DNA from 2 places in the Aeromonas sp. AE23HZ002T15 genome. Region 1 is predicted to be linked to the other one. Evidence: predicted binding sites of a transcription regulator. Region 1 holds the regulator's gene; the other holds the start of a gene.
What was found. Region 1 encodes sigma-54, which starts transcription at its own class of promoters, with help from an activator protein. Its sites were predicted from a motif close to TGGCACNGTTTTNGCTT; they were not measured.

Region 1 (7,214 bases):
TGGAGCAGCTCGGCAAGCTGGTGCTGGTCGATCGCACCCGCCCCTATCTGCTCGACAAGTACTTCGATGCCGACCACTTCATGGTGGTCACCGAACCGCTCAGCCAGGCGGCGCTGTTTGATCGTATCTGCAGCCAGCTGGAGGTGGAGGATCTGGTGGAGAACGGCTTTCGGGGGTCATTGCAGGAGCGGGAGCACATCGTCTCCACCATGCTGGGGGATGGCATAGCCCTGCCCCACTCCCTCGGCCTGCTGGCCCGCCGCACCCTGGTGTACACAGTCCTGGCGCCCCAGGGCATCGACTGGGGCAATGGCGAGACCGCCACCCTCATCTTCCTACTGGCCATCGCCAAGGCGGACTATGAGGAGGCCATGGGCCTCTACGATCTCTTCCTGACCCTGATGAACGAAAAAGCCAGCAAGAACTTGCTGGCCTGTCGCAGTTTCGCCGGTTTCAAGGCGCTGGCGCGCACCGGCTCCTAGTCAGAGAGACGCCTACTCCTCGTTGAAGCCCGAGGTGAAGAGCGCCACCACGGCGGCCAGGGCCTCCGCTTCCTCCGGCCCCTCCACCTGTACCTCCACCTGCTTGCCCTGGGCGGAGTCCAGCATCAGCAGGCCGATCACGCTGTCCGCATCGGCTTCGACCCCGTCCTCATTGCGCAGCAAGACGTGGGCATCGAAGCCCTGCACCAGCTCGAACAGCATCATGGCCGGTCTGGCATGGATACCCAGCTTGTTTTTGACTTCTACCGAGGCGGAAACAGTCATCTGTGCATCCTTTTGTCAGGCTTGCGCCGAGCGCTTGTCCAGGGTGCGGTGGCGGATCTGCACGTTCTTGCCGAGCAGGCGGAACGCGCTCGCCAGCCGTTCGGCGATGAACACGGATCTGTGCTGGCCGCCGGTACAGCCAATGCCCACCGTCACATAGCTGCGGTTGTTGCGCTCCAGATGGGGCAACCAGGTACCCAGCATGTTCTCGATCTGCTGGATGAACAGCATGACATCAGCCTGGCTGGAGAGATAGTTGGCCACCGGCTCGTCCTTACCGGTAAAGGGCTTGAGCTCGGGGATCCAGTGGGGGTTCGGCAGGAAGCGGGCGTCGAACACGAAGTCCGCATCCTTGGGGATGCCGTACTTGAAACCGAACGACTCGAACACCAGCACCAGCTCGTTCTCTTTCTTACCGAGCACCCGGGTCTTGATGAGCTCGCTCAGGTCGTGAATGCTGAGGTTGGTGGTGTCGATGCGCAGATCGGCGGTGGAGGAGAGCGGCGCCAGCAGATGGGTCTCCTCCCGGATGGCCTCGTCCAGCGACAGCTTGTTGCGAGACAGGGGGTGCAGCCGGCGACTCTCGCCATAACGCTTGAGCAGGGTCGTATTGTCCGCATCGAAGAAGAAGCTGGAAAACTCCACCCGCCCTTCATTGCGAACCTGGGCCAGCAGGTTCTCCAGCCGATCCGGTTCGGTGGGCAGGTTGCGCACGTCTATGCTGACCGCCAACTTGTCGTACTGGCTCTCCACCGAGACGATCAGCTGGGGCAGCAGATTGACCGGCAGGTTGTCTACGCAGTAGTACCCCAGATCTTCCAGCACCCGCAGGGCGACCGTCTTGCCGGAGCCCGAACGACCGCTTACCACTATTAATTGCATCTTGTCCCCTCACGCCAACCTGGCCGTGCCGCTCCGGCATCAGGCCGAGGTCATGATCTGATAGAGTTCTTCGTCACTGGTCGCCTGGCGCAACTGGCGGCAGACGGCCTTGTCACCCAGCTTGGATGCCATCAGGGAAAGGGTCTTGAGATGCTGCTTGCACTCGCTTTCCGGCACCAGCAATGCAAAGAGCAGGTCAACCGGTTGATTGTCGATCGAGTCGAAAGGGATGGGTTCGGAGAAGGTCATCAACACAGCCGTCGGTGCAAAGGCATCGTCGATCCGGCCATGAGGAATGGCAATACCGGCACCGATCCCGGTACTGCCCATTTTTTCCCGCGCCAGCAGGCTTTCAAACAACACCTGACGGGAGGTGCCGAGGCGCTCTGCGGCCAGTTCACTGATGATCTCGAGAGCGCGTTTCTTGCTGGTACAGGGGACCGCACTCTTGGTGCAGTCCCGACTCAGTATGTGTTCAAGTTGCATAGTTATTTTTGATTTAACTTATCTTTATGCTTGATAATCTGTCTGTCCAGCTTATCCAGCAGGGTATCAATCGCAGCATACATGTCGGCATGCTCCGAGTTGGCGAACACCTCGCCTCCGCTGACATGCAGCTTGGCTTCGGCAATCTGGTTCAGTTTTTCGACGCTCAACACCACATGCACGTTGTTGATATGGTCAAAGTGACGCTCGAGTTTGGCAAATTTGTTGTTCACATAATCACGCAGAGCTTCGGTAATCTCGACATGGTGTCCGGTCAGGTTAATTTGCATAACGTCTTCCTTTTGTTTGCCTAAACCAGGCGTTTGCGCTGATTGGATGGCGGGATCAACAAGGATTCACGGTACTTTGCGATCGTGCGTCTCGCCACCATAATACCCTGTTCGGCCAGCAAATCCGCGATCTTGCTATCACTAAGCGGCTTGGCGGGGCTTTCCGCCGTCACCAGCTTCTTGATCAAGGCGCGAATAGCGGTCGATGAGCACTCTCCTCCTCCTTCCGTATTCACGTGACTGGAGAAAAAAAACTTCAGTTCAAAGATGCCGCGAGGCGTATGCATGTACTTCTGGGTCGTCACCCGCGAGATGGTCGACTCGTGCATCTCCACCGCCTCGGCAATGTCGTTGAGCACCATGGGCTTCATGGCCTCTTCCCCATACTCGAAGAAGCCCTGCTGCTGTTCGACGATGCAGCTGGCCACCTTGAGCAGGGTGTCGTTCCGACTCTCCAGGCTCTTGATAAACCACTTGGCCTCCTGCAGGTGGGAGCGGATGAACTGAGTATCCGTGCTGCTGCGCGCATTGCGGGCCATGGCCGCATAGGTCTCGTTGACGCGAATGCGCGGCGCCGAATCCGGGTTGAGCTCCACCACCCACTTGCTGCCTTTCTTGACCACGGAAACATCCGGGATCACGTATTGGGATTCACTCTGTATGACGCCGTTGCCGGGTCTGGGCTCCAACTGCTGGATAAGGTCCAGCACTTCCTTGAGGTCGCTCTCCTTGAGCCGGGTCTTGCGCGCCAGGGTGCGATAGTCACGGTTGCCGAGCAAATCCATGTGCTCGCTGATCACCTCCCTCGCCTCGTTGAGCCAGGGCAGATCGGACGGATACTGGCCCAACTGGATCAGCAGGCACTCCTGCACGGAGCGGGCGGCGATGCCGAGCGGATCGAAATGCTGCACCCGCTTGAGCACGGCTTCGACCTCATCCAGTTCAACTTCTACCTCTTCACTGCTGACTGCAGCCTGAATATCCTCGAGAGATACCGTCAAATACCCGGATTCGTCGATGGCGTCGATGATGGCGAGGGCGATGGCGGCATCCAGATCGCTGAACGGCGTCAGCCGCATCTGCCACAACAGATAATCCTGCAGGTTTTCGGTGGTTTCCCCCTGATAGACGCTCTCCTCCCCATCGTGGATGGGGCCGGCGCTCTGGGCCGTCCCGGCCGAGTAGACCTCGTCCCAGGTCGTATCGACGGGCAACTCGTCCGGCATCTTGTCCTGCGCCATGGCGTCGCTGGAATCCAGCTGACTGGCGTCGGCCACCTCGGTCGGATTGGTTTCCTGCGCCTCGCTCTCCTCTTGCTCCAGCAAGGGGTTGTTATCGAGCGCTTGCTGAATTTCCTGCTGGAGTTCCAGCGTGGAGAGCTGGAGCAGACGAATCGCTTGTTGTAATTGTGGCGTCATGGTCAGGGACTGACCGAGACGCAACTGTAATGTCGGCTTCATCTACGTCGGGATATCCTTATGTTCAGCGAGGCAGTCACCTAACAAAAATGAGGGAATGCCCCCTTACTATAGACTGAATTGATCGCCCAAATAGACGCGCTTGACCTGCTCATCGGCGAGGATGTCCGCCGGGGCCCCCTCGGCAATCATCTTGCCGTGGCTGACGATATAGGCCTTCTCGCACACATCCAGCGTCTCACGAACGTTGTGGTCGGTGATCAAGACCCCCAGGCCCCGTTCCTTCAGGTGCTGGATGATTTTCTTGATATCTATGACAGAAATGGGGTCAACCCCTGCGAAAGGCTCATCCAGCAGAATAAATCTCGGCTCTGCTGCCAGCGCCCGGGCGATCTCGACCCGGCGGCGCTCCCCCCCTGACAGGCTCTGACCCAGGCTGTCACGGATATGGGTGATGTTGAACTCTTCCAGCAATTGCTCGACCTTGTCTTCCCGCTCCTCGCTGCTCAACCCCTTGCGGGTCTGCATGACCCCCATCAGGTTGTCGAAAACCGACAGGCGGCGGAAGATGGAGGCCTCCTGGGGCAGGTAGCCGATGCCGTTGCGCGCCCGGATATGCATGGGCTGCAGGCTGATGTCCTGATCGTCTATGGTGATGAGCCCGGCATCCCGCTGCACCAACCCCACTATCATGTAGAAGGAGGTGGTCTTGCCAGCCCCGTTCGGGCCAAGCAGCCCCACGATCTGGCCGGTGCCCACTTCCAGGCTCACGTCACTGACCACCATGCGACGCTTGTAACTCTTCTGCAAGCCCACTGCTTTTAACACTGCCATGGCTGTTGTTTCCTACTTCTTCTGATCGGCGGGCTTGTCGAAATTCTCGACCTGATCCGGCAGGAACACCGTCTTGACGCGCTGGGTTGGCCCCTTGCTCTCGGCGATCATCTTCTGTTTGACGATGTCGTAGCGAATGAGATCGCCATTGACCTGGCTGTCTTCCTGCTTGAGCTGGCCGTTGCCCGTGATGGTCACCAGGCGGTTCTTCAGCTCGTAGCGGATGCTGTTGCCGTGGGCGTTGACCGGCTTGCCGTTGTCCAGGATCTGGAAGAAGGTGGCCGGGCTGCCGTAGGCGGTCATCACCTCGGCGCCTTTCTCCCCGGAGCGGATCACCACGACCTTGTCGGCCTTAATCTTGATGGTGCCCTGGGTGATGATGACGTCCTCGCTGAAGGTGACGCGGTTGTCCTGCATCTCGGCCACCTGCTTGACCGCGTCCACATAGACCTTCTCGGTGAAGTCGGACTCTTTGGCATTTGCCGCGCCGCACAGCAACAGGGCCGCGAGGGCCAGATTAGCGTTTTTCATTGAAATAAATGGCATGGCCTTTATCCAGTAATTCGAAATATTTACGTTCCAGATGACCCTTGAGGCCTACGCCCTCGGTCTGGAATTCTTGACCCTGAATGCGGATGTGCTGGTTGCTTCTCACGTCCTGGGTCACCATGTCCATCTCCAGATACTGGGTGTCCAGGGTGGAGATGAAGGAGGCCGGCAACAGGCCATCCAGATGCACCTTGTCCCGCAGGATCACGTTGTCATCGGTATTGAGCACCCCGGTCTCGGCCGTCACCTTCCACTCGGCCTCCCCCTTCTCATCGAAGAGGTAGATGACCGGCTTGTTGAAGGTCGCCTGCTCGAGGATCTGGAAATACTCGGCAAACTCAGACTCCAGCCGCTCGGTCCGTTTCCCCTGCTCGTCGAAGCGGGTGGTGACCAGGTTCTTGGCGGTGAAATCAGGCTGATAATTCTCTACCTTGGTGGTCGACTCAGGCGCCAACTCTATGTCACCCAGCTGCCAGGCAGCCAAGGCCACCAGGAAAAGCAGGGCGAAGAGAATAGTCTGCTTGTTCATCGCGACGCCTCGGGCTGGAAGTCACCGAGCCCCCGGGCCTGCAAGATGAGGTCGCACACCTCGCGCACCGCGCCGACACCGCCCCCCAGCCGGGTGACCAGATCGGCGCGGGCCAGCACCAGAGGGTGGGCGTCCGCCACCGCGATACCGAGGCCGCAGGCCTGCATCACCGGCAGATCTATGGTGTCATCCCCCATGTAGGCCGCCTGCTCGGCACTCAGCCCCAGCTTGGTCAGCAAGGCCTCGAAGTGGGGCAGCTTCTGATCCGCCCCCTGCACCAGGTGTTGCACCCCCAGGCTCTTCATCCGATCGCTGACGATGCGGGAGTTGCGCCCCGTGATGATGGCGATCTCTATCCCGGCGTTGAGCAGGGCACGCATGCCCGCCCCGTCCCGGGTGCAGAAGGTCTTCAATTCTTCGCCGTTGTTACCCATGTAGATGAAGCCGTTGGAGAGCACCCCATCCACATCGCACACCAGCAGGCGGATCTGCGCCGCCTTCTCGAACTGGCTGCGCGTCACCGGACCATAGAGGGTCGGTACATCTTGCATCAAATCACCCCGGCTTTCAGCAGGTCGTGCATGTTGAAGGCGCCCAGCGGCCGTCGTTCCCCATCCACCACCAGCAATCCGTTAATCTTTCTGGTTTCCATCAGCTTGACGGCCTCGGCCGCCATCATCTCAGGCCCTACGGTAACACAGTTGACCGTCATCACCTTGGCGATCGAGGTGTGATGGATATCCACCTGCAGATCCAGGATCCGGCGCAGGTCACCGTCGGTGAACAGACCCGCCAGCACACCCTGCTCGTCCACCACAGCCGTCATGCCGAGCCCCTTGCGGCTCACCTCCAGCAAGGCCTGGCTGATGGTGGCATCTATCCCCACCCGGGGCAACAGCTCGCCGCTGTGCATCAGGTCGCCCACCCGCAGCAGCAGGCGCTTGCCCAGCGACCCACCCGGATGAGAGAGGGCGAAGTCGTCGGCGGTGAAGCCGCGGGCCTCCAGCAGGGCCACCGCCAGCGCATCCCCCATCACCAGGGTCGCCGTGGTGCTGGAGGTGGGGGCCAGGCCGAGGGGACAGGCCTCCTGCTCGACCCGGATGCACAGGTGCACGTTGGCCTCCTTGGCCATGGTCGAGGCCGGGTTGCCGGTCATGCAGATGAGCGGGATGCCGCGGCGCTTGAGCACCGGCAGCAGGGCCAGGATCTCGTCGCTCTCGCCGGAGTTGGAGATGGCGATGATGAGATCCCCCGCGGAGATCATCCCCAGATCCCCGTGGCTCGCTTCACCCGGGTGGAGGAAAAAGGCGGGCGTCCCCGTGCTGGCCAGGGTCGCGGCTATCTTGTTGCCCACATGGCCTGACTTACCCATGCCGGTGACCACTATCTTGCCGCCGCAGCGCAGCACCATCTCGCAAGCCTTGTCGAAATGCTCGTCGAGGTACTGATAGAGTCCATC
Region 2 (7,214 bases), 1.3 Mb from region 1:
CGATAGAGGGGGCGCTCGCTCCCCTTGTCCATCACCAGCAGTTCGCTGCTCTCCTTGAGCTGCTTCCACTCGGTGGGGGTCATCAAGCGGCCGGCGATCACCTCTGCCAGCGGCGCCAGGGGCACCAGCCTGGCCGATTCCCGGTCGCGCATCCAGAGCATGGCGTCGGCGGGCAGGCGCAGCGGGCTCGCCTGATTCTGCTGCAGGCGGATGCTGGACTGGCCCGGTTTGTCACCCTGATAGGCGACCAGCACGAAGGGGGTCTCTTCGCCCCCAGAAGACATCATGGCCAGGTAACTTACCGGCTGGATGGGGGCTGGGGCTTGCCAGGGCAGCAGGGGTTGCAGCCACAGACCGAGCAACAGGGAGGCGGCCATGGCGAGCGGCCACCACAGGCGGTTTGGCCTGGGTTTGGGGGAGATCCCTTGCTCTATCCTGCGCCAGGTGTTGCGGGGTAAGGGTGGCGCGGACTGGCCGTTGTGCATGATGGGGTCCAGATGCTGTTGCCACTGTTCCACCCACTGCCACCAGTCGGGGTCGCGGGCCATCAGGGCGTCGAGCCTGGCCCGGACCCGGGGGCTCTGAGTGCCCAGCACGTATTCGCCGGCGAGCCGCTCGCGCAGGACGGGGTCCCGGTAGCGTTTGGGGGTCATTGGGTCAGGCATAGCTTGAGCTCCTCCAGTCCGCGCCGGATCCAGGACTTGACGGTGCCAAGCGGCGTCTGGGTGTGGCTGACGATCTCCTGATGGCTCAGCCCGTGGCGATAGGCCAGCACGATGGCGTTGCGCTTGTCGGCGGAGAGTTGCTCGAGACAGCGCTCGAGGGAGAAAGAGGGGGGCAGGCCCCCCTCGCTGTGCCCAGCCAATCCCTCATCCCAGGGCACCTCCCCGTGGCGAGCCCTGGCCCGCAAGGCATCGATGGCCAGATTGCGCATGCACTGGCAGAGCCAGGCCCAGGGGTAATCGACGGGATAGGCGCTCTGGCCGTGCCAGATCTTCAGAAAGCCCTCCTGCAATATGTCCGCGGCCCACTGCTTGTCTTTGAGCAGGCCATAGAGCATGGCGTACAGGGGCTGACCCGTCAGCTGGTAAAGCGCCTCGAAGGATTGCTTGTCCCTGAGCCGGCAGCGCGCCAGCAGGTGGGAGAGTTGCTGGTTGTCGATATTCACTCAGACCTCATAACTGGACACGGTGCCAGACGTTTTTCACCCCGTCGCCGCTGCTCTGGCCGGGCTGCTCATCCTTGATCCAGCGATAGAGGGGCTGGCCAAGGTAGCTCCACTGGGATTGGCCGTCGTCTCTCAGGATCAGGCCAAAACCGGCATCCGCCCCCTTGCCAAGGCCCGCCTCGATCTGCTGCGCACTGGCAAGGGCGGGGGGCCACTTCTCGGCGCACTCAGCATAACAGTTTGATTTTCCTTGGGCATCCTTGTCGAAGCGGTAGAGACTGAAGCCCTTGGCATCGACCAGATAGGCCTTGCCGTTCTCTGTCATCCAGGCGAGGGGCAGCTGTTCGGCGCCGGGGACGGGCTGCATATCCATGGCCCAGAGGGAGCCGAGTGGCAGCAGGGTGAGGGCGATCAGGGTCTTTTTCATGGGTCTCTCCTTGGGTTAACGGGTCCAGCCGTCCTGGGTGAAGAAGGGCTCCCCCTTGGGGCTGTCGATGAAGTCGATAAACTGCCGGGTGCTGGCATCCGCCCCCTGCGCCTTGCTGATCAGCAGGCCGCGATAGATGCGGCGCTCCGGCTCGATCTCGACGAAATCGGCCTTGTCCTTGTGGTCCAGGGGCCAGTGCACCCAGGTGATCCAAGCATCGGCCTGCTGGCCGGTGAAGGCTCGCAGGCTAGCGCCGCTACCCTGGGCGAAGGCGATGATGTTGCCTCTGAGCTTCTGTACATCGGCCAGGGATCCCTTGCGCCCGGCGATGTCTTCCCAAAGGCCTGTGCCCGAGGTGTTGTAGTTGCCGAGCCCCTCGGTCACCACCACCTTGAGGGGGCGGTTGATGAGATCCGCCATGCCGCGGATCCCGGCCGGGTTGCCCTTCTGCACCGCGATGACGCTGCGGCGCAGGTAGTGGGCGTGGGTGCTTTGGGGATCGAGGAAGGGGTAGCTCTGCAGGTAGGCGGACATGGATTGCTCGGCGCCGGCGAAGATGAGATCCGCATCCCTGACGGCCCTGTCGCGCCAGCTGGATTCCGGGCCTGCGATAACCTCGACCGGGATCCCTGTCTCCTGCTGGAAAGCCGCGGCGGCGCGCTTCAATGCGCTGTCGGGCCCGCCAGGGCCATAGAGGCGGATCACGCCGTCATTGGCCTGATGAATAGCGTCGGTCTGGGGGGACGCGCCAGCCTGTTGGGCAAGAGGGGCGGCCTGCAGCGGCTGAACAAGGGCCGAGCAGAGCAGGGTGAGCCAGAGGGGGTGGGATTTCATCGTCTCTCCTTGAGTGAGGTTCAAGCAAGAGACGACGATGGGAGGCGATTGGATGCAGCCCCGGAAAAATAAAGTGAGAAAAGGGGCTGCGACTGCCTCAGGGGCTCAACGCAACGAGGGTTTGTCCAACTGCTGCCGGATAAGCTCCGCCAACTGGCTGAGGGCGGCCTCCAGCGCCGGACTCCAGGGATGGGAGCTGTTCAGGCGCAGGCAGTGATTGTGCTGGCCCTGACTGGAAAACAGGGCCCCGGGCGCCAGGGAAAAGCCGCAGGTGAGCGCCTGGGCGTGCAGGGCGCGGCTGTCGAGGCGCTCGTCAAATTCGAGCCAGAGGAAGTAGCCGCCATCGGGGGAGGAGATGCGCACATCCAGGGGCAAGAGGCGCAGCAGGGCGGCCCGCATCTGCTGCTGGCGCTGGGCCAGGGTGTGGCGCAATCGCCGAAAATGGGCATCCACCCCGCCCTGGCGCAGCATGTCGGCGAGCGCCAGCTGGCTCGGCACATTGGTGGACAGGGTCGACATCAGTTGCAGCCGCTGGATGCGCTCGGCATGGGGGCCCGCCACCACCCAGCCGACTCGAAAGCCCGGCGCCAGGCATTTGGAAAATGAGCTGCACAGCAGGCTGTCCCCCCGCGAGTCCCAATGCTTGAGCGGGCGCGGTCGCTCGCGGCCAAAATAGATCTCCGCATAGACGTCGTCCTCCACCAAAGGCACCCGGTGGGCGTTGAGCAACAGCATCAGCGCCTCCTTGTGGCCATCCGGCATGGTATGGCCGAGCGGATGCTGGACGTTGCCCATCAGCCAGCACGCCTTGATGGGGCGCTGGGCGAGGGCCTGTGCCAACAGCGCGAGATCGATGCCGACCCCGGGGATCACGGGGATCTCCACCGCCTTGAGCTGCAGACGCTCTATGGCCTGCAGGGCGCCGTAGAAGGTGGGGGACTCCACCACCACCCAGTCTCCCGGCTCGGTCAGCACCTGCAGGCTGAGGGAGAGCGCCTCCATGGCCCCTGTGGTGATGATGATCTGCTGGGGGTCGACCAGCAGGCCGTCGTCCGCATAGCGGCGAGCGATGGCCCGGCGCAACGTCTCGTTGCCGGGGGGGAGGTCTGCCACCGTGCTGAAGGGATCGAGCCGGCGCATGCAGCTGCCCAGCGCCCGGCCGAGCTGGGGGTGGGGGAAGAGGGCGGGATCCGCCACCGCCATGCCGAGCGGCACCAGATCCCGGGACTTGCTCGCCTGCAGCACCTCGAACACCAGATCGTTGATGTCCACAGAACCGCTGTAGTGCGCCTGCTGGGGAGCGCTGATGCGCTGGGGGGAGGCGGCGGCCTTGACGTAGTAACCGGACTGGGGCCGCGCCAGCACCAGGCCGCGGCTCTCCAGCAGCTGATAGGCTTGCAGCACCGTCATGGGGCTCAAATGATGGGTCTTGCAGCTCTGGCGGATGGAAGGGATGCGCTCCCCCGGCCGCCAGACGCCGCTCTCTATCTGCTGCTGCAGCTGATCTGCCAGTTGGCCGTAGCGGGACATGATGGGCTCAAACTGTTATAGGTGTATTTAACTATAACTGCATCTGTTATAGGTGTCATGGCACGTGTTGTACTTAACGGGCGAAAACCTGTCTGTTAAATGCAACATAGAGAGTCATGCATGATAAGCCTGGATGATGTGGTCAGCCTCTCCCGAATACAGTTCGGCGCGACGGCGATGTTCCACTTTCTGTTTGTACCCCTCACCCTGGGGCTGTCCTGGATCCTGGTGATTGCCGAGTCGGCCTACGTGATGACCGGCAAGGTGATCTACAAGGACATCACCCGCTTCTGGGGCAAGTTGTTCGGCATCAACTTCGTGATGGGGGTGACCACCGGGATCACCCTGGAGTTCCAGTTCGGGACCAACTGGGCCTACTACTCCCACTACGTCGGCGACATCTTCGGCACCCCGCTGGCGGTAGAGGGGCTGATGGCCTTCTTCCTCGAGTCCACCCTGGTGGGGCTCTTCTTCTTCGGCTGGGACAAGCTCTCCCGCGGTCAGCACCTGCTGGTGACCATGCTGGTGGCGCTCGGCTCCAACCTCTCCGCGCTCTGGATCCTCATCGCCAACGGCTGGATGCAGAACCCGGTCGGTGCCGAGTTCAACCCCATGACGATGCGCATGGAGCTGGTGGACGTGGCCGCTGTCATCTTCAACCCGGTCGCCCAGGTCAAGTTCGTGCACACGGTGGCGGCGGGCTATGTGGCCGCCTCCCTGTTCGTGATGGGGGTGAGCAGCTGGTATCTGCTGCGCCGCATGGAGGTACGCTTCGCCCTGCGATCCTTCGCCATCGCCTCGGGCTTTGGTCTGGCCGCCATCCTCTCGGTCATAGTACTGGGTGACGAGTCTGGCTATCGCACCGGCGAGGTGCAGAAGGTGAAACTTGCCGCCATCGAGGCGGAGTGGCACACCGAGCCGGCCCCTGCCTCCTTCACCCTGTTCGGCCTGCCGGATCAGAGCGCCGAGACCACCCACGCCGCGGTCAAGATCCCCTATCTGATGGGCATCATCGCCACCCGCTCTCTCGATGAGCAGGTGACGGGCCTGAAAGATCTCAAGGCCGAGCACGAGGTGCGCATCCGCAGCGGCATGCTGGCCCACGACGCCCTGGAAGCCCTGCGAGCGGATGGTGGCAATGCCGAGGCCAGGGCCACCTTCGAGCGCCACCGCGCCGATCTCGGCTACGGCCTGCTGCTGACCCCCTACGCCAAGGAAATTGGCAAGGCGGACGAGGCGGCCATAGCCCGGGCGGTGGACGACTCCATTCCCCAGGTGGCGCCGCTGTTCTGGAGCTTCCGACTGATGGTGGGCATAGGGGTGGTGTTGCTGCTGCTCTTTACCGCCGCCTTCCTGCAACTGTGCCGGGGCAGGCTGGTGCAATCGACCCGCTTGCTCAAGGCGCTGCTTTGGAGCATACCGCTGCCCTGGGTTGCCATCGAGGCGGGCTGGTTCGTGGCCGAGTTCGGCCGCCAGCCCTGGACCATCAGCGACGTGCTGCCGGTGTCGGCCTCTGTCTCCTTGCTGCAACCGGGCCAACTCTGGTTCAGCCTCATCTCCATCTTCCTCATCTACAGCACGCTGCTGGTGGTGGAGCTGTTCTTGTTGCGTCACGTGATCCGCAAAGGGCCCGCCAGCCTGCAGACGGGTCGTTATCAAGGTGAAGTGTTGAAAAACGGGAGTCCCGTCTGATGGATTACGAAACCCTGAAACTCGTCTGGTGGGGGCTGGTGCTCTTCCTGCTCATCGGCTTCGTGGTGATGGATGGCTTCGATCTTGGGGTCGGCATGCTGTTGCCCGTGGTGGCCAAGAACGATGAGGAGCGGCGGGTGCTACTCAACAGCGTGGGCCCCGTGTGGGAGGGCAACCAGGTGTGGCTCATCGCCGGCGCCGGCACCCTGTTCGCCGCCTGGCCTCTGGTCTATGCCGCCTCCTTCTCGGCGCTCTATGTGCCCTTCATGTTCCTGCTGTTTGGCCTCTTCCTGCGCCCGGTCGGTTTTGACTATCGCAGCAAGCTGCCGGATCCCGTGTGGCGCCGCTGGTGGGACCGGGCCCTGGTGATGGGAGCCCTGCTGCCGACCCTGGTGTTTGGCGCTACCCTGGGCTTCCTGCTGCAAGGCTTGCCGTTTCGCTTCGATTCGGCCCTTCGCATCCACTATGGTGCCTTCGATTTCAACTGGCCCCTGCTCTTCACCTGCATGGGTACGGCGCTGGCCCTGCTGATGCTCCATGGCTGCAGCTTCCTGCAGTGCAAGACCCAAGGGGTGATAGCGGCGCGCTGCGCTCGTCAGAGCCGCTGGCTCGGCCCCCTGGCAAGTAGCCTATTTGCCTTGGGCGGCTTCTGGCTCAGCCAGATGCGCGGCTACCAGATAGCCGAGATTGGGGATCTCAACAGCTCCCTGACCCCCCTGATGAAACAGGTGACGACGGCGCCGGATGGCTGGTTTGGCAACTTCATGGCGCACCCCGTGCTCTGGGCTGTGCCGGCCCTTGGCCTCTTGCTGCCGCTCTTGAGCGCGCTGGCAAGCAGTCTTGGTCGGGCGCGCCTCGCCATCGTCACCAGCGGCGGTGCCTGCGCCGCCATGATGCTGACCATCGCCATCGCCCTGTTCCCCTTCGTGCTGCCCTCGTCCCTGGATCCGTCGAGTAGCCTGACCCTGTGGGACGGCACCTCCAGCGAGCGCACCCTCTTCATCATGCTGGGCATAGTCGCCGTGCTGATGCCCATCAACATCGGCTACACCCTCTGGGTCTACTGGGTGGCGCGGGGCAAGATGAGCACCGAGCAGGTGCGCGAACACGGCCATAGCCTCTACTAACACAGGAATTGAGGAGTCTTCGATATGTGGTATTTCACCTGGATACTGGGGCTGGGGTTTGCGCTGCTGTGCGGCCTGGTCAACCTGCTCTGGCTCGAGGCGCGCTGGGCCGCGGATGAGGATCTCAAGGAGTCTTGAGCCGCACCATCTTGCCAATGAAAAAGGCCGACACTGGGTGTCGGCCTTTTTGTTGCCCGGGGCTTAGGCGATCGCCGGGCGTGCGGCGCGCCGTGCACTGACCTCGCTGATATGGGTGAGACCATAGGCCAGCAACACGATCAGCGCCCCGATCCAGGGGGTGTGCATCAGCCCCAGGTGCTCCACCACGAAACCGCCCACCACAGAACCCAGCGCGATGCCGACGTTGAAGGCGGCGATGTTGAGGCCGGAGGCCACGTCCACGGCGTTGGGGGTGTGGATTTCGGCCTGTTTGACC

Region 2: the regulator sigma-54 is predicted to act here: its motif matches at 4,018-4,034, upstream of ACT5M9_RS19900 (cytochrome ubiquinol oxidase subunit I).

What each region holds. Positions count from the first base shown of each region.
Region 1 covers NZ_CM201342.1:2,983,706-2,990,919, reverse strand. Annotated here, with positions in the region: gene ACT5M9_RS13920 (BglG family transcription antiterminator) at 1-482, shown strand, start outside; gene npr (PTS phosphocarrier protein NPr) at 495-767, opposite strand; gene rapZ (RNase adapter RapZ) at 783-1,649, opposite strand; gene ptsN (PTS IIA-like nitrogen regulatory protein PtsN) at 1,689-2,135, opposite strand; gene hpf (ribosome hibernation promoting factor) at 2,138-2,425, opposite strand; gene ACT5M9_RS13895 (RNA polymerase factor sigma-54) at 2,446-3,885, opposite strand; gene lptB (LPS export ABC transporter ATP-binding protein) at 3,952-4,677, opposite strand; gene lptA (lipopolysaccharide transport periplasmic protein LptA) at 4,690-5,208, opposite strand; gene lptC (LPS export ABC transporter periplasmic protein LptC) at 5,195-5,755, opposite strand; gene kdsC (3-deoxy-manno-octulosonate-8-phosphatase KdsC) at 5,752-6,306, opposite strand; gene ACT5M9_RS13870 (KpsF/GutQ family sugar-phosphate isomerase) at 6,306-7,214, opposite strand, start outside.
Region 2 covers NZ_CM201342.1:4,242,624-4,249,837, forward strand. Annotated here, with positions in the region: gene ACT5M9_RS19875 (hypothetical protein) at 1-665, opposite strand, end outside; gene ACT5M9_RS19880 (RNA polymerase sigma factor) at 650-1,168, opposite strand; gene ACT5M9_RS19885 (COG4315 family predicted lipoprotein) at 1,176-1,595, opposite strand; gene ACT5M9_RS19890 (substrate-binding domain-containing protein) at 1,611-2,429, opposite strand; gene ACT5M9_RS19895 (aminotransferase-like domain-containing protein) at 2,535-3,959, opposite strand; gene ACT5M9_RS19900 (cytochrome ubiquinol oxidase subunit I) at 4,080-5,651, shown strand; gene cydB (cytochrome d ubiquinol oxidase subunit II) at 5,651-6,778, shown strand; gene cydX (cytochrome bd-I oxidase subunit CydX) at 6,803-6,916, shown strand; gene ACT5M9_RS19915 (MFS transporter) at 6,980-7,214, opposite strand, start outside.